DNA from 4 places in the Nonomuraea mangrovi genome. Region 1 is predicted to be linked to each of the others. Evidence: riboswitches for the same ligand, from Rfam matches in the RefSeq annotation. Region 1 holds a riboswitch; each other region holds the start of a gene.
What was found. Region 1 has a riboswitch for cyclic di-AMP ahead of ACFSKW_RS24550 (C40 family peptidase). Riboswitches for the same ligand answer to the same signal wherever they lie in the genome.

Region 2: another riboswitch for cyclic di-AMP. It lies ahead of ACFSKW_RS05625 (D-alanyl-D-alanine carboxypeptidase family protein); the one in region 1 lies ahead of ACFSKW_RS24550 (C40 family peptidase).
Region 3: another riboswitch for cyclic di-AMP. It lies ahead of ACFSKW_RS23365 (CHAP domain-containing protein); the one in region 1 lies ahead of ACFSKW_RS24550 (C40 family peptidase).
Region 4: another riboswitch for cyclic di-AMP. It lies ahead of ACFSKW_RS30450 (hypothetical protein); the one in region 1 lies ahead of ACFSKW_RS24550 (C40 family peptidase).

The regions. Positions count from the first base shown of each region.
Region 1 is NZ_JBHUFV010000035.1:120,376-126,119, reverse strand. It holds gene ACFSKW_RS24555 (LuxR C-terminal-related transcriptional regulator) at 1-30, shown strand, start outside; gene ACFSKW_RS24550 (C40 family peptidase) at 90-1,133, opposite strand; cyclic di-AMP (ydaO/yuaA leader) riboswitch at 1,139-1,287, opposite strand; gene ACFSKW_RS24545 (amino-acid N-acetyltransferase) at 1,563-2,132, shown strand; gene ACFSKW_RS24540 (RDD family protein) at 2,219-3,565, shown strand; gene ACFSKW_RS24535 (RDD family protein) at 3,662-4,159, shown strand; gene ACFSKW_RS24530 (histone-like nucleoid-structuring protein Lsr2) at 4,549-4,881, shown strand; gene ACFSKW_RS24525 (ATP-dependent Clp protease ATP-binding subunit) at 5,194-5,744, shown strand, end outside.
Region 2 is NZ_JBHUFV010000007.1:28,069-33,812, forward strand. It holds gene ACFSKW_RS05605 (hypothetical protein) at 1-36, opposite strand, end outside; gene ACFSKW_RS05610 (hypothetical protein) at 250-1,248, shown strand; gene ACFSKW_RS05615 (SDR family NAD(P)-dependent oxidoreductase) at 1,385-2,245, opposite strand; gene ACFSKW_RS05620 (class I SAM-dependent methyltransferase) at 2,385-3,116, shown strand; gene ACFSKW_RS05625 (D-alanyl-D-alanine carboxypeptidase family protein) at 3,132-4,049, opposite strand; cyclic di-AMP (ydaO/yuaA leader) riboswitch at 4,063-4,205, opposite strand; gene ACFSKW_RS05630 (TetR family transcriptional regulator) at 4,515-5,138, opposite strand; gene ACFSKW_RS05635 (alpha/beta fold hydrolase) at 5,340-5,744, shown strand, end outside.
Region 3 is NZ_JBHUFV010000033.1:1,071,266-1,077,009, reverse strand. It holds gene ACFSKW_RS23385 (hypothetical protein) at 1-957, opposite strand, end outside; gene ACFSKW_RS23380 (aldo/keto reductase) at 1,027-1,851, shown strand; gene ACFSKW_RS23375 (Gfo/Idh/MocA family protein) at 1,943-2,902, shown strand; gene ACFSKW_RS23370 (tetratricopeptide repeat protein) at 2,883-3,323, opposite strand; cyclic di-AMP (ydaO/yuaA leader) riboswitch at 3,454-3,588, shown strand; gene ACFSKW_RS23365 (CHAP domain-containing protein) at 3,604-4,311, shown strand; gene ACFSKW_RS23360 (DMT family transporter) at 4,858-5,744, opposite strand, start outside.
Region 4 is NZ_JBHUFV010000047.1:86,898-92,641, forward strand. It holds gene ACFSKW_RS30440 (hypothetical protein) at 1-407, shown strand, start outside; gene ACFSKW_RS30445 (alpha/beta fold hydrolase) at 364-1,236, opposite strand; gene ACFSKW_RS30450 (hypothetical protein) at 1,278-2,126, opposite strand; cyclic di-AMP (ydaO/yuaA leader) riboswitch at 2,282-2,416, opposite strand; gene ACFSKW_RS30455 (hypothetical protein) at 2,734-3,105, opposite strand; gene ACFSKW_RS30460 (roadblock/LC7 domain-containing protein) at 3,129-3,500, opposite strand; gene ACFSKW_RS30465 (hypothetical protein) at 3,530-4,336, opposite strand; gene ACFSKW_RS30470 (roadblock/LC7 domain-containing protein) at 4,338-4,712, opposite strand; gene ACFSKW_RS30475 (DUF5302 domain-containing protein) at 4,989-5,192, opposite strand; gene ACFSKW_RS30480 (DUF1707 domain-containing protein) at 5,271-5,744, shown strand, end outside.

The sequences.
Region 1 (5,744 bases):
GCCTGGGCGGCGCGCCGAAGACTCATCTAGCCGGCGCGGTTGCGTCTCGCGTACGGCCTCCATCCGGTTCCGGCGCGAGCGGCTCCCGGCTAGTCGGCGATGCGGACGGCTCCCGCGAAGGGCCTGTTGCCGATCGTGGCGATCCGGACGACGTCGCCGGTCTGGGGCGCGTGCACCATCATCCCGCCGCCGATGTAGATGCCCACGTGGTGCAGGTCGCTGTAGAAGAAGACCAGGTCACCCGGGCGCAGCTCCTCGCGCGTGATGTGCGTGCCCGCGGTCCACTGGTCGCCGGTGTAGTGCGGCAGGCTGATGCCGACGCGCTGGTAGGCGGCCATGACCAGCCCCGAGCAGTCGTAGGAGCCGGGACCTTCGGCCCCCCACACGTACGGCTTGAGCTGCTGCGTCAGCGCCCAGCGTGCGGCCTCCGCCGCCTTGCCGCTGCCGATGATCGGCAGGTTGACCTTGGTGGCGCGGGTGCCGGGCCGTCCCGCCTCACCGATCGCCCGCCTGAACAGGCTGCTCTCGACCTTGGCCACCATCGAGGTGATCTTGTCCCGCTTGCCGCCGAGGTCGTCGACGAGCTTCTGGACCTCCGCCAGGCGCGTCTTGGCCGTCGCCCTGGCCTTCTCCGCGGCGGCGATGGACTCGGCGAGCTCCTTGACCTCCTGGCCCTGCTGCTGGTTGATGGCGAAGGAGGTGGCGGCGGCGTCGAGGAAGGCGCCGGGATCGGTCGCGTTGGCGAAGGCGAGGCCGTCGGTGAAACCGCCGGACATGTAGGTGCTCTCGGCCAGGAGGGTGGCCCTGGCGCGCTTGGCTGCCAGATCGGCTTCGCTGGTGGCCAGGATCTTCTTGGCGTTGTCCGCGGACTTCTTGACGCTCTTGAGCTTCTCGCGCTGCCCGTTGTACTGCTCGGTGAGCGTCTCGATGTCGTTGTGGAGCTTCTCGACCTGCTTGGAGAGCTCCCTGAGCGACGGCTTGGGGTCGGCCATGGCCGAGCCGAGAGGCGTGGTGAGGACCAGAACGGCCATCGCGGCGCCCAGGATCGCGAACCGCTTCCGGCGGGAACCGGGTTCGTGGGGGCGGGCGTGCTCGCCCGCCGACTCCCCTTCGCGGATGCGCCTGCGCTTCACCAACCAGCTCCTCTCGTAGTCGCCGACCGGGTTAGCTGACGGGTTCGGGCCGGAGCAGCCCTACCGAGCCCGAGCTCGGATTCACCCCTTGACGGCTGGGCGGCCGCCGGCGGGTCCCCGGCTCCCCTTGTGGGGGATTAGGCGTGTCTCCACGCCTGGCCGCGTGGGGGACATCGTCGGTGGACACTAGTGCAAGCAAGGTTCGTGCTCAACCAGAACTGCCAATCCAGTAGAGGATGCGCATCCAAAGGATCACGGGCAGATCACGCAAAAGCCCGATCGACCAGGGGATTGCAAAGCCTTTACTGAGTTTCGCGAAGGTTTGTCGGGTTTGTCGTGCAGAGATGCATAGCGTGCCCGCCTCGCTACAGTGCGTCATGTGACGGTAGTTAAGGGTGGGCCGAAACGAGCTAGGTACGCTGAAGGGCCATGGAGCAGGTCGTCGAGCGCACAATGCAGGACACCGAGATCGTCGTACGGCGAGCCCGCACGCCGGACGTCAGGTCGATCAGGCGCCTGGTCGACATCTACGCGGGCGCGGGCCGCAAGCTGCTGGAAAAGGCCACGGTCACGCTGTACGAGGACGTCCAGGAGTTCTGGGTCGCCGAGCGCGGCGGCCAGGTCGTCGGCTGCGGCGCGCTCCATGTGCTCTGGGAGGACCTCGCCGAAATTCGCACGGTCGCGGTCGACCCCGCCGTCAAAGGTTCAGGCATCGGTCACCGTATTGTTACCGCGCTGGTGGGAACGGCCCGTGACCTGGGGCTCCGCAGGGTCTTCTGCCTGACGTTCGAGGTCGACTTCTTCGCCCGGCACGGCTTCGTCCCGATCCAGGGAACACCGGTGTCACCCGAGGTCTACGCCGAGTTGCTGGCCTCCTACGACGAGGGTGTGGCCGAGTTTCTGGATCTGGAGCATGTCAAGCCCAACACCCTTGGCAACACCAGGATGCTGCTCCATCTGGAAGCAGTTGACTATGGCGTTGACCAAGAGGAAAGGTGATTGTTGATACTCATGTCGATACGTTGGGCAACAGCAAGCATGTGTCCTGACATGTGCCACATGCGCCATCGAAGCGAGGTGACACGGTGAGCACCGGACAGCCGCCGTATCCGCAGGATCAACCTGATGACAATTCCGGATACGGTCAGCAGAACGCAGGACGCCCGGGCGAGCAGCCCGATCCTGACGTGACGATCGTGGGCTACCGCCATGAAGGCGGCGGCTACGGTCAGCCGTCCCAGGGCCAGCCCGACTACGGCCAGCAGCAGGGCTACGGCCAGCAGCAGCAGGGCTATGGTCAGCAGGGCTACAGCCAGCCCGGCTACGGCCAGCAGCAGGGCTACGGCCAGCAGGCCGCGTCCTCGGGTCAGCAGCCCGGCTACGGCCAGCAGCAGCCCTCCTACGGCCAGCAGCCCGGCTACGGGCAGCAGGCCCCTTCCTCGGGGCAGCAGCCCTACGGCCAGCCTGACTACGGCCAGCAGCAGCCCGGCTATGGGCAGCAGCAGCCCTCCTACGGTCAGCAGCCCGGCTATGGGCAGCAGCAGCCGTCCTCGGGCCAGCAGCCTTCCTACGGTCAGCCCGACTACGGGCAGCAGCAGGGCTACGGTCAGCAGGCATCCTCGGGCCAGCCGCCCGAGTACGGCCAGCCCGGCCACGGCCAGCAGCAGCCCGGCTATGGGCAGCAGCAGCCTGGTTACGGCCAGCAGCCCGGCTACGGGCAGCAGCAGCCGTCCTCGGGCCAGCAGCCTTCCTACGGTCAGCCCGACTACGGCCAGCAGGGCCAGTCGCAGCCCGGCTACGGCCAGCAGTCCCCGTACGGCCAGCAGCAGCCCTACGCCCAGCCCGGCTACGGCCAGCAGCAGCCCGCGTACGGGCAGCCCGGCTACGGCCAGCCCTACGGGGCGCCGGCAGGGGTGCAGCCGCCCGGCGCGCCCGCCCCGCTCGCCGAGTGGTGGCAGCGCCTGGTCGCCCGCATCGTCGACGGTGTGATCTTCGGGATCTTCTGGTTCGTGCTGGGTCTCATCCTCGCCATCTTCTTCGTGGCCAGCTACAACCTCAGCACCGGTGCGACGAGCGGGCTGAGCGGGTTCGCGGCGTCGGCGATTGCGGCGGTCCTGGCGACGCTGTTCTACGTTGGCTACGAGTACCTGATGACCAAGGCCAAGGGGCAGACGCTGGGCAAGATGGTCATGGGCATCAAGATCGTCCCGGTTGGCGGTGCTCTGACTCCGGGCGGACTGTCCGGCGATGCCGCGCTCAAGCGGGCGGGTGTCACCTGGGGCGGCGTCATTCTTCAGGTGGTGCCGGTGGTGGGCGGTCTTCTCTCGTTCGCCGCGATCGGTGTCAACGCCGCTTCCCAGCTCTGGGACAAGCCGCTGCAGCAGACCTTCGCCGACAAGGTCGGCGGAACCGTGGTCGTGAAGATCAAGTAAGCGGACACTTAAAAAACGGGGGCCGGCTGGACGCCGGCCCCCGTTTTCGCGTCTTGGCCCTGTAATCGCCGTCGGCGGGCGTACAGAATGGGCCTTATGGTCGCGCCGCCGCCGGGAGTGCGGGCCGTACCGGCTGATTGGTGGGAACGGCTCGTCGCGCGAAGCATTGAGGCCCTCGTCATCGGGGTCTTCTATTACATTCTGTTCATCGCGGCCTGGGGTTTGTTGCGAACTGTAGGGCTTCTCGAGGTGTACGGCGACTGGTTGCCCGGCTTGTTCGCCTGGCTCGTCGTCGGGTTGGCTTATGCGGGCTATGACTGCCTGGCTCATTACCGGCGCCGCCGTACCTTCGGGAAGGCGATCATGAAGATTAGGCTGGAGCCCGCGCCGGGCCGCCGGCTGTCGCCGGGGGACCTTGCGAAACGCGCGATCCTCTATCCCGGGCCCATCGCCCTGGCGGAGATTCCGGGAGTCAATGTCGTAGTGGGAATCCTGGTGTTCGCCGTCGGGCTGTCTATCTTGATCGACAAGCCCTTGCAACGGGGGTTGCACGACAGATGGGCGGGTTCCTTGGTGATCAAAGACCCTCACTGAAGTGTGCATCTACCCCCAGACGCCGATTTTTCAGGATTTTCCGGGCGATCGGGTAAGAACTCTGGAGAGACTGGCATTAGGCTAGGTGGCACACCCCGCCTGGTGGTCGCCCTCTTTGGGGGCGCTATCGTCGGGTCGGAGAGTCGACAACAGCCGCGCCGCGCCCGTCGCCGAGCGGCTTGTGCATAAAGGGCGCGTCTCCCACAAACCCCATGAGGCGGAGTGGAGCGGAATGAGCCGCCGGGCGCCGTCCAAACAGGACGGGTCCGCCGGGAACCGGATCTGACCCAGTAGTCAGGGAATCCGCGAAGCGCTGAATTGTCTCGTCGCCTTTCCGGGTATATGTTTGGCAGGCGAATGAAACAATGCTCCGGGAAAGGATTCCGTAGATGGCCAAGCAGATCCAGGAGATTCTCATCGATGACCTCGATGGGGGCGAGGCCAATGAGACGGTCAGCTTCGCCATTGACGGAGCGTCCTATGAGATTGATCTCAGCGATGTTAACGCCAAGAAGCTGAGGGACGCGCTGACGCCTTTCGTGTCGTCGGCCCGCAAGTCGGGCGCCGTTGCGGCCCGTCGCCGGGTACGCGGAGGCGCGCGTTCGATGAGCCGTGAGAAGAGCTCCGAGATTCGGCAGTGGGCCAAGGCCCACGGCCTCCAGGTCAGCGAGCGGGGCCGCATCTCCTCCGCGATCGTGGAGAAGTACGAAGCAGCCCACTGACATCATGCGCTTATGCCGATCGCCTAGAACCCCGGAGATCGCCATAAGCGCATGATCGTGTTTGCCCGTGAAAACCGGGTCTGTCGCGCTGCCAGTGGCCGGCGCGCTAAACGTCGTTCGCTTGCGGCGTATCGGGAACACAGCACCCCCAGTAGGTAGTTGGATGGAGGGTGAACGCCCTGCTCTCGGGGAACGTCTCTGCTATAGAGCGTGTCAGCGGCAAGAGGCATGGTTCGCCGAGCCAGGGCTAGCATGCGGGAGGACGGGACCGGATTTACCGGCCTGACTGACCGCTCTGTGAGGAGCGACGAGATGTTCGAGAGGTTCACCGACCGAGCAAGGCGGGTTGTCGTCTTGGCCCAAGAAGAGGCCAGGATGCTCAACCACAACTACATCGGCACTGAGCACATTCTTCTTGGTTTGATCCATGAAGGTGAGGGCGTAGCCGCCAAGGCTCTGGAGAGCCTCGGCATCAGCCTTGAGGGTGTGCGTCAGCAGGTCGAGGAGATCATCGGCCAGGGCCAATCGGCTCCGTCGGGGCACATTCCGTTCACCCCGCGGGCCAAGAAGGTTCTTGAGCTGTCGCTCCGTGAGGCTTTGCAGCTGGGTCACAACTACATCGGCACCGAGCACATCCTGCTCGGGCTCATCCGTGAGGGTGAGGGTGTGGCGGCTCAGGTGCTGGTCAAGCTTGGAGCCGATCTCAACCGTGTGCGGCAGCAGGTCATCCAGCTGCTCCACGGCTACCAGGGCAAGGAGCCGGCCGCCGCGGGTGGCCCGCAGGAGTCCGCGCCTTCCACCTCCCTGGTGCTCGACCAGTTCGGCCGCAACCTGACCCAGGCGGCCCGTGAGGGCAAGCTGGA
Region 2 (5,744 bases), on a different contig from region 1:
CCGCGGCGCCGGCCCGGCGGCTCGTGTTTCTCCCATCAGATCTCCTTGCATTCTCCGGCGAACGGCCATCGCTGCACACGGCGAACACGTCCTCGTCTGTGTGACGCGGCGGGGAAGCGGTCTGCCGCCCTCCGCTGAGACTGTGAGACTCCCGTGAGACTTGGTTTGTTTGCTTCCCGGCTAGTTTGTGCTCCGTGGTCACCAGGCACCGGGACCGAACTCGCGGGGGGAGACATGCAGGGCCGCACCATGTCCGTACTCGGTCTGAGCGGCGCCGAGGAGGATGTCTACCGCTACTTCCTGCGCAATCCACGCACACCCGCGCACGATATCCACGGGATGTTCCCCTTCGGCGAGGGGGGAGCGACGCAGGCGATCTCGCGTCTGCGTGACCTGCGGCTCCTGCACGGGGACGACGAGAGCACGTGGGCGACAGAGCCCGGTGTGGCCGTGCCCCGTCTGATGGAGAAGCAGTTGGCGGCGATGCACCGGACGATACGCCAGCTCACCAACCCTTGGCCCATACTGCGCTCGCTGCAGCGCGACCGGCAGGACCCGCTGCCGGAGCTCTCCGAGACGGCCGACGGCGCGGGCGTGACGTTCCGCCGGCTGGAAGACCCGCGGGAGGTACGCGCCCACATCGACGAACTCGCCTTCAGCGCCCAGGAAGAGGTACTGGCGGCCGAGCCCTACGACACGCTGCCGCAGGAGAACATCACCCACAGGCGGCCCGTCGACGTCCGCTGTCTGCGGCGCGGCGTACGCATCAGGAATCTCGTGCGCACGACCGCCCTTGAGGACGCGGCCACTCTGGCCCATCTGCGGGAACTGCACGCCAACGGTGCGCAGATCAGAGTCGCGAACGAACTGTCGCACCAGATGCTGGTCTACGACAGCCACACGGCGCTGCTCCCGATCGACGTCCACGACACCGCCAGGGGTGCCCTTCTCATCGAGGAGAGCACCCTGGTGGGCGGCGTCGTCAGCCTCTTCGAGAGGCTGTGGGCGGCGGCGACGGACTTCGCCACGCTGACGGCCCCCGGTGCCGGGCGGATCACCCGGCTCTCCGAGACGCAGCAGCGTGTGCTGACCTGCATGTGCACCGTGAGCAAGGACGAGGTGGGCGCCCAGCGGGCCGGCATGTCGCTGCGCACCTACCGCCGGCACATAGCGGACCTGCTGTGTGCGCTCGATGCCGGCAACCGCGCACAAGCAGCGTTGACGGCGCGCGAGCGGGGCTGGGTGTGACCGCATGCGGGGCCTCGCCCATCGTACGTGGTGATCTTGTGCTCGACCGCCATGAGGGAGAGGGTCAGCTCACGGATCCGACGGCGGATGGTGTCGCGATGTTCGAGCAGCACGTCGAGCCGCCATGGCAGCCGGCCTAGATCGGCCGGACCGACGCAGGGACGCCCTCGAAGTCGGCGCTGCGGGCGGTCTCGGCCCACTGCTCGACCTGCTCCAGGCCACGCCGGTAGACACCCGAGATACGCTCGACCGCCTCGCGCCCGAGCGGCAGCCGCAGCGGCACCTCGTCACTGTGCGCGAGGGACACGATGATCTCGGCCGCCCGCGCCGGGTCGCCTTCCTGCAGGCCGTCGGTCCCCGCCATGTCCGCGCGGACGGCGGCGAGCAGGTCGCGGTAGGTCTCGGACGCCTCGGCGAACTCGAGCACGTCGGCCGCGTTGAAGTCGGTCCTGAACCGGCTGGGCTCGACGATCATCACGCGGATCCCGAACGGCGCCACCTCCCCTGCCAGGGCCTCGGACCAGCCTTCGAGGGCGAACTTCGACGCGGAGTACGCCGACACGCCGGGGAACGACATGCGCCCGCCCTGGCTGCTCATCTGCACGATCGTCCCCGTGCCCCTGCCCCGCATCGCCGGCAGCGCCGCTCGGACGAGGGCTGCGGGGCCGAACAGGTGCAGCTCCATCAGCTCGCGCAACCGCGAGTCACTGACCTCCTCAACCGCTCCCACCACGGCCCGGCCCGCGTTGTTGACCAGCACGTCCACCTGCCCGAAGCGGTCGAGCGTGCCCTGCACGAGGTCCGCGGCCGCGGCGACGTCGCGGGCGTCGAACTTCGCGATCAGGAAGGTGTCCGGGTACGCGGCCTCCAGGTCGGCCACGCTCTCGGGCCGGCGCACCGCCGCCACCACGTTGTCGCCCGCCGCGAGCGCCGACTCCGCCAGTGCGCGCCCGAAACCGCGGGACGCGCCGGTGATGATCCAGGTCTGTGTCGTCATGGCGAGAACGCTATGGTTTCGAGCGCGCTCGAACGCAAACCCGCGCGACCACGAACACTGAGACGTCGTCGTGGTGAGCGGGTGGCGAGACGCCGGAAATGATGTCGCCGGGCATTCGGCTGACGCGTAAGGTGCGGGCGTGCATCCTGCTGATTTCTATACAGGCATCGTCGCCGAGTTATACGGGCCGCTGAAGTCCGTGGCCCAAGATCCAGAGCCCTACGCGGCGTTCGTCCAAGAGGCTGGTTCCCCGGCTCTGGAGCTGGGGTGCGGGGACGGCGATCCATTGCTCGACCTGCGTCGGCGCGGCCTCGACGTCGAGGGTGTCGACTCCTCGGCGGACATGCTGCAGCGGTGCCGTCACCGGGCGCGGAAGCAAGGCGTCGATGTCGTCGTCTACCACCAGCGCATGGAGGCGCTCGATCTGCCACGCCGCTACCGTGCGATCTTTCTTGCCGGGCCGACTTTCAACCTGCTCCCCGACGACTCCATCGCTCTGGCCGCCCTTCACCGCATCCGCGACCATCTCGCCGTGGGCGGCACCGCCCTGGTGCCGCTGTTCGTCCCATCGCCCACACCTGCCGAACGGATCGGCCGGGTGCGCACCGCTACAGCGGACGACGGTGCAGAGTTGCGGGTCTCGGTGGTGTCCGAGGAGCGTAGCGATTCCGCGCGGACGCAGACGACGGTGTTGCGCTACGAGCGGTGCCGCGACGGCGAGAGCACCGTCGTGGACCGCCCCTGGGTACTGCACTGGTACACCCGCTCAGGATTCGAGAGCCTTGCCGCAGCCGCCGGCCTGATCGCGGTCTCGGTCCTGGAGTCGCCAGGCGCCTCCGACCTGCAATTCCAGCTGCAGGCCGCCGGTTAAGCTGCTGTCGAGTTGTCAGGGTTGCCTGCTGGTCGCCGCCCAGTCGAGGAGCGCCTGAGCGGTCTCGAAGCGGCGGCTGGAGCTGCTCTCTCCCAGAAGCACGCCGACCAGCTGACGGCCGTCCCGGTCGGCGGCGAAGGCGAGGGTGTAGCCCGCGGCGCGCGTGAATCCGGTCTTCAGGCCGATGGTGCCCGGCGTGCGGAGGAGGCGATTCGTGTTCCGCCAGGAGTAGGCGCGGTGCTCCGCCGTCTCAGGGATCGAGCGGTGCCGGGTGGAGCCGACCTTCTTGATCAACTGGTTGTTCAGCGCCGCCTGGGCGAGCCGCACCTGGTCGCGTGCGGTGGAGTAGCCGCCGCCCTTGGCGGGCATCCCGTCGACGTTGACGTACAGTGTGTCCTTCATGGCGAGCTCGCGGGCGTTGGCGTTCATCTTCGCCGTGAACGCGTCGACACCAGGCCCGTACGTGCGGGCGAGCGCGTGGGCGGCGTCCGCGCCGGAGGGCAGCATCAGGGCGTACAGCAGGTCCTCCACGGTGAGCCGGTCACCGGCGCGCAGGTACGCCACCGAGGCGCCGCCCCTCGACGCGTAACGCACGTCCTTGGCGGTGACCTCGACCACGTCGGTCGGCTTGGCCTGCTTCAACACGGTGTAGGCGGTCATCACCTTGGTAATGCTGGCCACCGGGACCCGAAGATCGGCCTTCTTGCTGAAGTAGACCTTGCCGGTCTTGGCGTCGATCACATGGGCGGCACGGCCGAGCACCGCGGGGGCGTCAGCGGAGGGGGCGGGAACGTGGGCACGGGGAGCCGGTGAAACGACCGAACCGGCCGGTGGGGCGGCCTGTGCGACAGGGGCGACGGCGGTCACGGCGCCTGCGGTGATGGCGACGCCGAGCAGCGCGCGGCCCAGCCGGTTCTTGAGGTACGTGGGCATGAAGGGGTTGTGCTCCTAGCTTCCATGCCGCCTACCGGGTTAGCTGACGGGTTCGGGCTGGGAAGTGCCCTACGGACGCGGCTGAGCCGGCGTTCGATTCACCCCAAGGGAAGTGGGTCCCCGGTTCCGTGGATACGGATTCGGCGGCCGAGTGTCGTCCTGCGGATGAGCCTCAGGAGACGCGCGGTCCGGGCAATGCAATGGCAACGGACGAGTCGACGGCTCGCTGCACAATGCACTAAAAATAGCCAAACTGCACAAAAGGGGCAAATACTCCACACTCGCTCCCGCCCGATCCGCTACGCGTCGGCGATCGACCCCCAGCCGTCGTTCCAGATGTTGTCCCAGTCGGCCTTCACGATGAGCTTGTACGCGCGGTGATCGCAGCACCGAGCCGGCAAGGTGCGACACCGACCGCCAGCAGGCGGAACCGGCTCGATCCGCGCCCCAGCCGCGTCCGTTGACTCAGCGTCCCCGGTCATGTCGGAGCGGGGACGGTTCGAGGTCGAGCGCGAGGTGGAGTTGGCGCGTCCACCAGCGCAGCTGCGCGGTCGGGTCGCTCGCCGCGACGCCGGTGAGGCCGGCGCTGCGGCGGAAGGCACTCCCGTAGAGAGGCTCCATCGCCATCGCTTGGTGGAGGGCCGCGACCGCGAGCCGCGTGTCCTCGGTCGAAGCCGCGGACGGCCGAAGCCTGTGGAGTGCGTCGACAACCGGGTTCAGCATCCCGTCGCCATGCTCTCGCCAGCCCGCAGCATGCAGCGCGACCGCCAGCTCGCCGTAGCCCTGCCGGTACAGACCTGCGAGTGACTCGACGAGCTCCAGGAGGTCGGCGCCCTGCTCCAGCCACGACGAGAGAACGTCCTGCACAGCGGCTCTCAGTTGGCGTCCACCGTGTCGAAGCAGTTCGCGCAGCAGGTTGTCGCGGCTCTGGAAGTGGTGTGTCACGCCGGCGTCGGTCATGCCGACCCGGGCGGCGACGGCACGCACCTGGACCGCCGCGACGCCTCCGTCGGCGAGCAGCGCTGCCGCGGCGTCGAGGATCAGCCGGCGAGCCTCTTCAGGCGGTCTTCGTGTACGGCGTGTCCCCACGACTCCAACCTTACCTTGACCGGCCAAGGCAGCGGGTCGTATCGTACCTTGACAGCTCAAGGTAAGGGGTGCGGACATGCCTGTGGTCGACCTCACGACGTCGCGAGGGAACGAGGTTCCGGCCTCCCGTGAGGGCCTCGCTCGACGATTCGGTGCCGTCCCTGGCGGCAGGCGCCGGGACGAGCCGGGCTCCGACCAGCGATGACCGAAGTCACCCTCGCCCGAGGAGACGTGACGCTGCGAGGCACGGCCACCGGCATCGGTCCGACCGTCATCCTGCTCCACGCCGGAGCCGAACGTCGCGGTGTGTGGACGCCGGTCGCGGCGGCGCTCGCCCTGTCCGGGCTCCGGACCGTGGCCTTCGACCTGCGCGGTCACGGCGACAGCTCGGGACGGGCAACGACGCTGCGGGCCATCGAGCAGGACGTGACCGCGATGATCTGCCGAGAGCCGGCACCGGTCGTCGTGGTCGGCGCCTCCCTCGGCGGGCTGGCCGCCATCGCGGCCCTCGCCGACCCACGCGCGGCACGACATGTCGCCGGGTTGGTGCTCGTCGACGTCGTACCCGATCCCGATCCCGATCGGGTTCGCGCCTGGCTCGATGCC
Region 3 (5,744 bases), on a different contig from region 1:
TCCCGTGAACATCTGCAGGTGCGAACGGAGGGAAGGCGCCGCGCGGCTGGTCCACCAGTCATCGGGCACGTGCACGGGCTCGACGGCGACGCCGCGCGGGGAGAGCAGCACCCGCAGCGAGCTGATCGCGGTCGAGGGAAGGCTGACCACACGTTGTTCGGCCGACAGGCCCCGCAGCGTCAGCTCGGCGGGGACGCCGGGGGCGTGGACGGTGATGCCCGGCCGCTCGCGGATGACCGCCAGGTCGATGGGGTCCTCGCGGCGGTGGGGGTAGTAGGCCAGCGGCTCCCGCTCTGCCAGCTCAGTCAGCCAGCGCAGGTAGCGCTCGCGGTGCACCAGGCCGTTCCTGACCAGGGAGGTGCCGAGGACGACCGTCCGCTCGGAGGGGCCGGGCGTGCTCATCGGCTGACTGCGCAGCCAGCCGAAGTCGTGGCGGGCCAGCTCCACGCCCGCCTGCCCGACGGCCGCGGCCAGTTCGCCCTCCACGGGAAGGGCGGTGAAGACGGAGAGCGCGCCCCTGCGGGCGGTGGCGCGCAGCCTGCGGGCGGCCAGGTGGCCGAGCGTGTTCCGCCACGTGCTCGGGGTGGCGCGCGCCCGCAGCAGCGGCTTGACAGGGCGGGCCGACAGCAGTTCGAGCAGCCTGATCGTGGCGAGACCGTCGTCGACGATCACGACGCGGCCCGGACGGATCATGACCCAGCGCAGTTGGACCCTTCCGGAGAAGGCGTCGCCGACGGCGTTGAGCCTGCGTGGCATGCGCTCGCTGGGCTTGGCGAGCTCGAGCCCCTCTGGCAGGTCGAGCGTGACCAGCTCACGCCTGGTGGCCGCGAGCGGGCGCAGCCCGGCGCGTGGCACCACCAGCGTCCGGTCTCCCAGCAGCCCGGCGTGGTGGGCCTCGACGGCGCAGAGCATCTGTAGTGGCGACTCCACCCAGGCCACGGATTCCTGTTCGTTCACGACACGCGCAACGGTAGGACGCCCACTCGAAGCGCCAGCTAACGCGGAGTGAACAATGGAGGCATGAACATGAACTCGCTGCTGCTCAACACAGACGGCGTTCAGATACCGCAACTCGGCTTCGGCGTCTGGCAGGTGCCCGACGACGAGGCGGAACGGGCCGTGTCAGCCGCGATCGAGGCCGGCTACACCAGCGTCGACACGGCCAAGCTGTACTACAACGAGGAGGGCGTCGGCCGCGCGATCGCCGGCTCGAGCGTGCCTCGCGAGAAACTGTTCATCGCCACCAAGCTGTGGAACAACGAGCACGACAGGGCCGAGGCCGCCTTCGAGACGAGCCTGTCGAAGCTCGGCCTCGACTACCTCGACCTGTATCTCATCCACTGGCCCGTCCCTTCCCAGGACAAGTACGTCGAGGCGTGGCAGTCGCTGGAGCGGCTCTACAGGGCGGGCAGGGTCAGGGCGATCGGCGTCTCGAACTTCACGATCGAGACCCTCGAGCGGCTCATGAACGAGACGGAGATCGTCCCCTCGATCAACCAGATCGAGCTGCACCCCCACTTCCCTCAGGCGGAGCTGCGCGCCTTTCACGAGGCCAACGGCATCCTGACAGAGGCGTGGAGCCCGCTCGGCCAGGGCAGGGGGCTGCTCGACGACCCCGCGCTGGCCACGCTGGGCCACAAGCACGGCAAGTCGCCAGCCCAGATCGTGCTGCGCTGGCACATCCAGCTCGGCAACGTGGTGATCCCCAAGTCGGTCACCCCCTCGCGGATCAGGGAGAACATCGACGTGTTCGACTTCACCCTCGACGCCGAGGACATGGCGGCGATCGGCGCGCTGAACAGGGGCACGCGCCTCGGTCCCGACCCCGCCACCTTCGACTGGATGGGCTGACCCGCCCGTCGGCCACGGCCTGCGCCCCGGGCGCGGGCCGTACGCGTGTCCGGGGTGATGGGAAGATCGATCACCGATAGAGAGGACTCTCATGCGTGACTTGGGTTGGGGAATCGCGGCCACGGGCGGGATCGCCAGGACGGTCGGCGCGGTCATCGCCGCGGAGCCCGGCATGCGGGTCGCCGCCGTGGGCTCCCGCGACCAGGGCAGGGCCGCCGAGCTGGCGGCGACGCTGGGGGCCGAGTCGGCCTACGGCTCCTACGCGCAGCTGTGCCAGGACCCGGCGGTGGACGTGGTCTACGTGGCAACCCCGCACGCCCAGCACCTGGAGGTGGCCGAGGCGGCCATCGCGGCGGGCAAGGCCGTGCTGTGTGAGAAACCTCTCACGGCGAGCCTGGCCGACGCCGAGCGGATGGTGGACCTGGCCAGGCAGGCCGGCGTGTTCCTCATGGAAGCGATGTGGATGCGCTTCAACCCGCTGATCAGAGGGCTGCTGACCGAGGAGCGGTTCGGGGCGCTGCGCTCGGTGCAGGCGTCGTTCGGGTTCGTCATGCCGTACGAGGAGCGGCATCGGCTGTGGGATCCCGCGCTGGGCGGCGGAGTCCTGCTGGACCTGGGGATCTACCCGTTCGGGCTGGCGCAGCTGCTGCTCGGCGAGCCGGCTGAGACGCATCTCACAGGATCGCTCGGCCCCTCGGGCGTCGACGCCGAGGTGGGGGCGCTGCTGACCTACGAGGGCGGGGCGCGGGCGCTGCTCGACACGTCCCTGCTCAGCCCGCTGGCCAACACCGCGACCGTGGTCGGGACGGAGCTGCGGGCCGACATCGCCGCGCCGTTCTGGGCGCCGCAGCGGATCCTGCTCTCAGGGCCCGGCGTCGAGCCCGAGGAACTCGTTCTTGACCCGGCCATGAACGGCTACGCCGAAGAGGTGCGCGAGGTACGGCTGGCACTGGCCGAGGGCAGGACGGAGAGCGCGATCATGCCGTTGGAGGAGAGTCTGGCGATGATGCGGATGCTGGAGGACGCGCGGATCAGGCTAGGCGCTCGCTAGCGCGGGCGGCGGCCTCCTCGTGCCCCGACCCCGCGGCCATGAGGAAGTGGGCGCGGGCCCGCTCCGGCCTGCCCTCCCTGTCCTCGAGCAGGCCCAGGTTGAACATGGCGCGCGGGGCCGCTTCCGGGTGGCCCGATTCGACAGCCTTGGTGTACCACCGGCGCGCGACCTCGGTGTTGCCGCAGCAGTCCTCCAGGACGCCGAGGTTGAACTGCGCCCTGGGTGTGGCGGCCCTGCCGTACCAGTGGCGAGCCTCGTCGAGATGGCCGCTCTCGTCCTCGATCAGCGCCAGGTTGAAGGCCGCCCGCTGGGCGGCCGCGGGATGACCCGATTCGATCGCCAGGAGATACCATCGCCGGGCTTCGTCCGGACGGTGTCCGTCTTCCCGCAGCCCCCTGTTGAACAGGTCCTGTGGCGACATGTCCTGACCGTAGATGATCGACGGACCTTTATCAATTTGTAAGCTACTTGCCTCATGTATTACCTTAGGCTCACTCAAGGCATATACCGGGCAATCCGGACATTGCCAGACATTGCAATCATCACAGGTTCACCTGTGACCGCTGAATCCGCACCACGCGGAACCGGGGACCCAATCTCTCTGGGGTGAATCGGCACATCGTGCCGTAGGGCAGCTTCGCGTCCGAACCCGTCAGCTAACCCGGTAAGCGGCAGGAAGCTAGCAAGGAGTTCCCCTTCACATGGCAAAGCACAGCCGTAGCCGTGCCCCCAAGCTCAACTACGCGCATGCCGCGCTGGGCGCAGTCGTCATCGCCGGCGCGCTCGTACCCACCCAGATCGCGCAGGCCGACAAGCTCCCGCTTGCCGACAGCCCCCGGGTAGCCGCCCTCGCAGGCGCGCCCAAGGAGGACGCGGCCAGGGTCAGCGCCGCCGGCAAGGCTCAGACGAAGGCCATGCCGAGCGCTGCCGCGGTTCTGGCCGAGGCCAAGAAGCAGATCGGTATCAAGGAGAACGCCGCGGGCGGCGGCACCAAGTTCCAGAACTGGTACGTCAACTCGCAGCGCGCCAGGGAGACCGTCGCCAGGGACGGCGGCAGCGTCACCGCCTACGCCAACGCCGCGTGGTGCGCGATGTTCGTCTCCTGGGTCGGCGAGCAGACCGGCGCCCGTCCGCAGGTCGGCTGGGACGCCTACACCGTAACTCACGCCAAGTGGTTCAAGGCCAACAAGCGCTGGGGCCAGACCCCCAAGCCCGGAGCGGTCGTCTTCTTCTCCTGGAGCGGCAGCAAGAGCCTCGACGACATCAACCACGTCGGTTTCGTCGAGAAGGGCAACGGCGACGGCACGATCTCCACGATCGAGGGCAACACCGGCAACGGCGTCGTCGAGCAGCGCGTCCGTCCCACGTCGCAGGTCGTCGGCTACGGCTACCCCACCTACTCGGGCTGACGATTCCGCCGCACTCCCCCGGCCCTGTTGCCAGGTCGGCCCGATGATCGAACCACGACTCATCGGGCACGTCTCCTGGTAACGGGGGCCCACCACGGGACCCGGGGCGGCCGCCGTCAGGGCCTCGCCACGCAGGGCGCCTTGGCTCTCCCGCTTTCCAGCGGCCGGCCCCCTCCCCCACCTTCTTCCGACCACACGTGTCCTCCCCCGGCCTCCCCTCGACGGCACGGACCGCACGTGTCGTGTCCTTCCCCGGCCCTCCCCCCGACGGCACGAACCGCACGTGCCGTGTCCTCCCACGGCCTTCCCCCCGACGACACGCGTCCGGTCGCGGTGGGTCCAGGACACCTTCCCCTCCCGTCTCCGGCTGCCCCTGACCGGCGTCTCCGGCCAGGTCCCCCCTCCGTCGAACCCCTTTCGATGCGGTCCAGCGGCGCGCCGCGTCCGTCGCGGCCACCGCGTCGCCGATCCAGGCGTCCCGGCGCTCACGAGCGTCGAGTCAAAGGACCGTCGAGCCAGAGGAACGTCACGCCAGAGGACATCGCGTCAGAGGAAAACGGCGCGGCCGAACCGGGTCTCAGCCGGTCTTCCCCCTGTGGTGGGCAGCCGGACGACCCTGAGCACGCCGATGAGGATCAGGGCGAACCCGACGACCTGGCCGAGCGGCGGCCATGTGCCGCGTGCCGCGTAGACGTAGGCGAACCCGGCCACGGTCTCGACGTTGATGAGCATGCCCGCGGCCGTGGGCGACAGCCGGGCCGAGGCGACGTTCCACAGGCCCGTGGCCGCCCATGACACCACGACACCCAGCACGAGCACGGCGACGACGAACGCGGCCAGGTCCGGACTCTCCCCGGACGGGCCGGAAACGGGCGACAGTTCGCCCGACAGCGCGGCCACAGGAAGGCCGGCCAGCGTGACGACCCCCGTGCCGAGGCCGATCACCGTGGACCAGCCCCCGCCCGGCACCTCGGGGTGGCGGCTCAGGAAGCGCGCGTTGGCCAGCCCGTACCAGGTCCACAGGAGGACGGCGCCCACGGCGGCCAGCAGGCCGAGCACCTTCAGCCCGAGCGGCCGGTCCTCGGTGGGGGCGGCCCCACCCAGCTCCAGCGCGTTCACCACGGTCAGGCCGATCGCCACGAGCGTCACCGGCATGACGAGCGAGCGCCACCGGTAGGCCCCCGACAGCGCGTTGCCGAGCAGTGCCACGGTGACGGGGATGCAGCCGATCACGATGTCGGTGACCGGCGCGCCGACCAGCTCGATGCCGACGACGAGCAGCAGGTAGTACAGGACGTTGCCCGTCAGCGCGAACGCCAGGGCCACCCGCCAGTGCCGCCGCAGCAGGCGCCACAGAACACGCCCGCCGAAGGCGAAGAGCACCAGGGAGACCAGGCCGTAGGCCAGGTACCTGCCGACCGTCACGGCCACCG
Region 4 (5,744 bases), on a different contig from region 1:
TGGGCCCGCACTGGCACTTCGAGGTCGACGAGCTCATCGCCGAGTGCGGGCGCAGGAGCACGGAGCTGGACGACGTCTGGCCCTCGGACGAGCTCGACGCCGCGCCCGTGGTGCCCGTCCCCCGCCTGCCGGGCGAGCGCGTCACGCTCACCGACCGCCAGTGGGAGGTCCTGGTCCACGCCGACGGCAGCGCGACGCCGCTCCAGCTCGCCAGGCGGCTGGACACGACGGCGTACACCGTGCTGCTCGCCGTACGGGAGCTGGCGGCGGCCGACCTGCTGGTGAAGCCCCGTCGCGAGCGAGGGCTGCCCAAGCGCGTCGCCAAGCCCCCCGGCACCGAGGTGCGGCACGAGCCGGCCGACCTCAGTCTGCTGCGGCGACTGAAGAGCGCTCTTGAAGATCTGTGACGGCGTCCATGATCTGCTCCCACAGCGGGCGGGGCAGATCGTGGCCCATGCCGGGGAAGGTCATCAGCCGCGCGCCGGGGATCGCGGCGGCCGTGGCCCTGCCGCCGGAGACCTGCACCAGCACGTCGGCCTCGCCGTGGACCACCAGGGCGGGCATCCGCAGGCGGCCCAACCCCTCGGTACGGTCGCCCGAGGCCAGGATGGCGGCCAGCTGCCTGGTGGTCCCCGCGGGATCGTAGTCGCGGTCGTAGGCCAGGCCCGCGAGCTTCGCGATCCGCTCGCGGTCGAGCTCGTAACCGGGTGAGCCGATCACGGTCCAGACCTCCAGGGCCCGCTCGATCGCGGCCTGCCGGTCGGGAGCGGGAGCGGAGAACAGCGCGGCCGTCGCCTCGGGGGTGGGCGGCCCCGCGTCGGGGCTGGGGGTCGACATGATGGAGGTGAGCGTGAGCACCCTGCCGGGATGCGCGATGGCGAGCGCCTGAGCGATCATGCCGCCCATCGAGACGCCCAGCACGTGGGCCGCGGGCCAGCCGAGGGCGTCCATCAGGCCGGCCGCGTCGTCGGCCATGTCGCTCAGCAGGTAGGGCGCCGCCGCGCCCGGGGTGAGGTCGGGCACGCCCTCCTCGGAGAAATGGGTGGAGAGCCCCACGTCGCGGTTGTCGTACCTGACGACGTGGTGGCCCCTCCCGGCGAGCAGTTCGCAGAACTCGTCGTCCCAGTGGACCAGCTGGGATCCGAGTCCCATGATCAGCAGGAGGGGCCTGTCACGGGGGGTGCCGAAGGTGTCGTAGGCGATCTCGATACCGTTGGCATGCGCCTTGAGCGTCATGCGAAACAGAATCCCATTCTGTTTCGCGTGGCGGCAAGGGCCTAGCGGGAGACGACCTTGCGCAGGTGGCCGCGGCCCAGGTAGCCGACGCCACCGACGATCGCCAGACCGCCGATGAGGGCGAGAGCGGTACCGGTGTGGCCGTTCTCGTCCGTGGTCTCGGTACGGGCGGCGGTGGTGGTGGCGGCGCCCGTGTCGAACGAGGCGGGCTGGACGGACGCGCCGCCCTGCGCCTCTTCCTCGGCCTTCACCGCGGCGATCCGCTTGGCCTCGGCCTTCTTGGCCTCCTCGGCCTTCTTCGCCTTGGCGAGGGCGAGGAGGTCGACCGGCGGCTTGGCCGGGTTCCTGTCCTTACGGCTCCACGCACCGGTGGAGAAGGCGACGGGGTGGTTCTTCTTGCCCACGCCGTTGCCCCACTTGGTGATGACGTACTGGATCTTGATGTGCCCCTCGCCGCCGATGCCGTCCACGCCCAGCGTGTCGGAGTTGAACCTGCCGCCGGTGAGCTCGGCGAAGGTCTTGGCGTCGAGGTCGAGCATGATGCCGTTGTTCGAGGGGTTGCCGGGACCGCGGTCGCCGACGAAGAAGGGGGCCTTCTTGCCCTTGTAGACGACGTAGCCCTCGGTCATGAGGGGCCAGCTCGGGCTGGCGATCAGACCCTTGCGCATCGGAATGCCACTGGCGGGCAGGCCGGTGTCACCGGCGCGGCCGGAGGCGTCGTCCCAGTAGTAGGAGGCGGTGGTGGACCCCTGGAGGAGGGTCCGCTGCTGGGTGACCTGGCTGATGTCGGGCCCGGAGGGCTCGGCGAGAGCGGCGGCGGCACCGGTGCCTACGGCGAGGGCGGTGGTGACGAGCAGGGCGGAAACGCGCATGCCAAAGCGGCGGGTCATGAAAGTCCTTTGTGCGAGGGAATGGGCAATCCGCGCTCGAATGAAGATCAGGCAAAGGCGTAGCCGGGCATGGGCCTAACAGTCGCTACGCAAAGGAGAGCGCGAAGAAGCGGGGGAAAGCGCCGCTCAGTTTGGGGGGTGGTAGTACACGAGTGTGGTCCTCTCCATCTCGCCTACCGGGTTAGCTGACGGGTTCGGGCGTGGAGATGCCCTACCGGCACTGGGCCGGATTCACCCCAAAGAGATGGGTCCCCGGTTCCCGCGTTCGCGGGATTCGGCGCCGACCAGCCTGCTCTTCCTTGTGAAGGGCACGTCACCGGTCGGTAACGCAATGGACTCTAGGCGCAAACCACCCCAAAGGCAAAAGCAAAGCCATGAATCGGAAAGAAGATCTACCTTTTATCGTCACGAATCGACAGGCCCAGAAGACACGAAAACCCCTGCGAAACAACGGGTTTCACGGGGTCCGGCATGGTAAATCGATCAGAAGTCAAAAATCATGGAAGAGTCATGGTCGAACGCCGGATTCGGCACGGCGCGAGGGGCGCGGCCCAGGCCGTACGGCACGCCCCGTGTCCGCCGCGCCGCGGACACGGGGCGCGGTCCGTCAGACCTCGAGCTTCTCCTCGATCGAGCGCAGCTGGTGCCGCGCCATCGCCAGGTTCGCCCTGCCGCGGTCCAGCGCGAGGTAAAGGAACAGTCCCTTGCCGCCCCTGCCGGTCATCGGCCTGATGATGTGGTACTGGCCGGTCAGCGTGATGAGAATGTCCTCGATGGTGTCCTTGAGGCCGAGGGAGTCCATCGTGCGCATCTTGGCCTTGACGACCTCGGTGTTGCCCGCGGCGGCCACCTGCAGGTCCAGGTCCTTGGAGCCGCCCAGGGCGCCCAGGGCCATGCCGCTGCCGTAGTCGACCACGACGGCGCCGAGAGCGCCGTCGATCGCCATCATCTCCTTGAGGGAGACGTCCATGCTCGCCATGCATTCCTCCGTGTGGATGTGAGTCACTTTCGCGATGCGATGGCGGCAACACTCGCCGCCGTCTTGCGACCCTCCAGCCGCAGCAGCCCCAGGTTGGTGCCAGGGTCGGCCAGGACTGTGAGGACGATCGTGGGGCCGGCCGCGTAGAAGGCGGCGAAGCCCGCGGTGCCCGAGATGAGGGTTTCCTCCAGGGCGCCCTTGCCTGCCAGGATGGCCATGCGCTTGCTGAGCGCGAGGAGGGCCGCCGAGAGCGCCGCCGTCTGCTCGACGTTGCCGCCCGTCAGGTCGCTGGCGATGGTCAGCCCGTCCACGCTGCAGGCGATGCTCCCGCTGACGTCGGGAGTGCGTTCACGCAGGAGCACCATCTCTCTCAGCACCTCGTCCCGCAGCTCCACCGGTGGCCTCCTTCTGAGTGAGGGGAACCTCACGACAGCTCCTCCAGCGCCTTCTTCAGCCGGATCAGCAGGTTGATGTCGGTCGGGTCCGCGGTCACCACGGGCCCGAGTGGCAGGGCAGGAGCGTCGGGGTCGGGCCGCGGCCGCGACTCCTCGTCCCGGCCGAGCCGCCTGGGCAGCGGCGGCGGCATGCCCTCCGAACGTGCGAGCAGCCCCGCCGCGGCAAGGCGGCGTACGGCCAGCAGCGTCGCGTAACCGGGTCTGCCGAGCTTCATCGCCAGTTCCAGTGGGGTGGCCGCGCGGTCGGCGTGGACGAGGATCTCCCACTGCAGGTCGTTCAGCACGACGCGATGGCCGGGCAGCCGCCTGACCGGCGCCACGGGCGCTGTGTCCACGTCGGCCGACGGCCAGATCCCCGTCAACTGAGCCCTCCTCCGCCCGCACTCGCGGACGATCTCCTCGACCTCGAAGTACCAGTGGGAGCCCAGCCAGTGCCGCTCCCCCGGCCGGAACTTGGGCCTGGTCCCGGTGACGGGCAACAGGAAGTAGGCCGCGTCGAGCACCGCGCCGAGCACGCAGTGCTGCAGCTCGCCCTTGGTGACCATGCCGTCCTCGACCAGGCGCGCGCCGCCGCCCTCTCGCTGGGCCCTGCGCAGCGCGGGAGCCGAGACCCTGCCGCTGGCGATCAGCACGTCCTCGGCCCTCGGTGTGTCCGCGCACTCCATGTAGGTGACCCGTCCGGCGTCCATGAAGATCGTGCCCGCCCGCCCCACCCGCAGGGCGCCCGTCGAGCGTTGCCTCGCCAGCCCGGCGAGCAGCGTGTCCAGTACCGGCATGTCACTTGGTCAACTGTCCTGAGATGGCCTGCAGTCGGTAGCGGGCAAGGGCGAGGTTGGCTCGCTCCTTGTCCAGCCGCACGTAGAGGACCAGCGGCCCCTCGAACGGCGACACCAGGTGGCGCACCAGGTGGTGGCCCTTGTCAGTGGTGACGAGCATCTCGTCGACGCGGATCGTTCCATCCGGGGAGCTCTGGGCGAGCCCGTCCGTCGTGTGGCGCAGCGCCTCGCTCAGCGCCGCCGCCGACCGTTCGACGTCGAGGCCCTCGCTTCCGCTCGCGGCCACCGCCATGCCGCTGATGTGGTCGACCACCATCGCGTCGAGGGCGCCGGGTATGGCCATGACCTCGGCCAGGCAGTCATCGAGTCCCAGCACGAACCCTCCCTCACCATCGCGCTGACCGGGACAGCGTAGGAGGAGCACGTGCCGCCCCGAAAAAGGGCGAGATCACGGTTATGGATATTTATAGCCAGAGGAGCGAAAAAGCCCATCCGAGTGGCAAGGCTATTCCGCCACGCGGCAATTGAGAATGTTTCTCATATTTATCGCCGAACCACATCACCGCAGCTCAACTCGATGGTGAATCGTTTCAGGCAACACAAAGAGAGGGAGGGTACGGCATGCGCCGTACCCTCCCTGGAACCTGAGGCGTCAGCCGCCGCTCTTACGACGGAAGGTCCGCTTGCTCGAGGCGGGACCGTGGGCGCCGTGAATCTTCGAGGGATCCTTTCCCTTGCCGCCCGCAACCGAGTCTGCGTGCGCGTTGTTCTTGCGCTCCAGCGCCTCGCGGAACTTCCGCTTCAGCTCATCCTCGGGAGCCTCGATGGGCTCGGGTTCCGCCGGTGTTTCAGCCATCAGGACCTCCTGGTCTTGGGGACACTGACAGCTTCGCACGAGCTCACGGGCCACGCGAAACCGGTCTAGGCTTTACCCATGACCCCCCTGCCCGACCGCGACCCGCGGGAGATGCGCGCCGCCGACCTCGACCGCGAGCGCACCGCCGAGATCCTCCGAGCCGCCGCGGGAGACGGACGGCTGGGCATGGAGGAGTTCCATGAGCGGCTCGACCAGGTCTACTCCGCCAAGACCTACGCGGAGCTCGACCTCCTCACGCACGACCTGCCCACCCCTGCCCACACCCCCCTGCCCGTGTCGTCACCCTCGACGACCTCGGGGGCGGACAGCGGCGTCGCGATCGCCGTCATGGGCGGGTTCAAGCGGACCGGCATCTGGCGGGCGCCGCGCGTGCTGACCACCGTCGCCTTCTGGGGCGGCGGCAAGATCGACCTGCGTGAGGCGACGCTGAACGGCGGGGAGATCACGATCAGGGCGTTCGCCGTGATGGGCGGGGTCGACATCATCGTGCCCGAGGACGCCGACGTCGACGTGACCGGCATCGGGGTCATG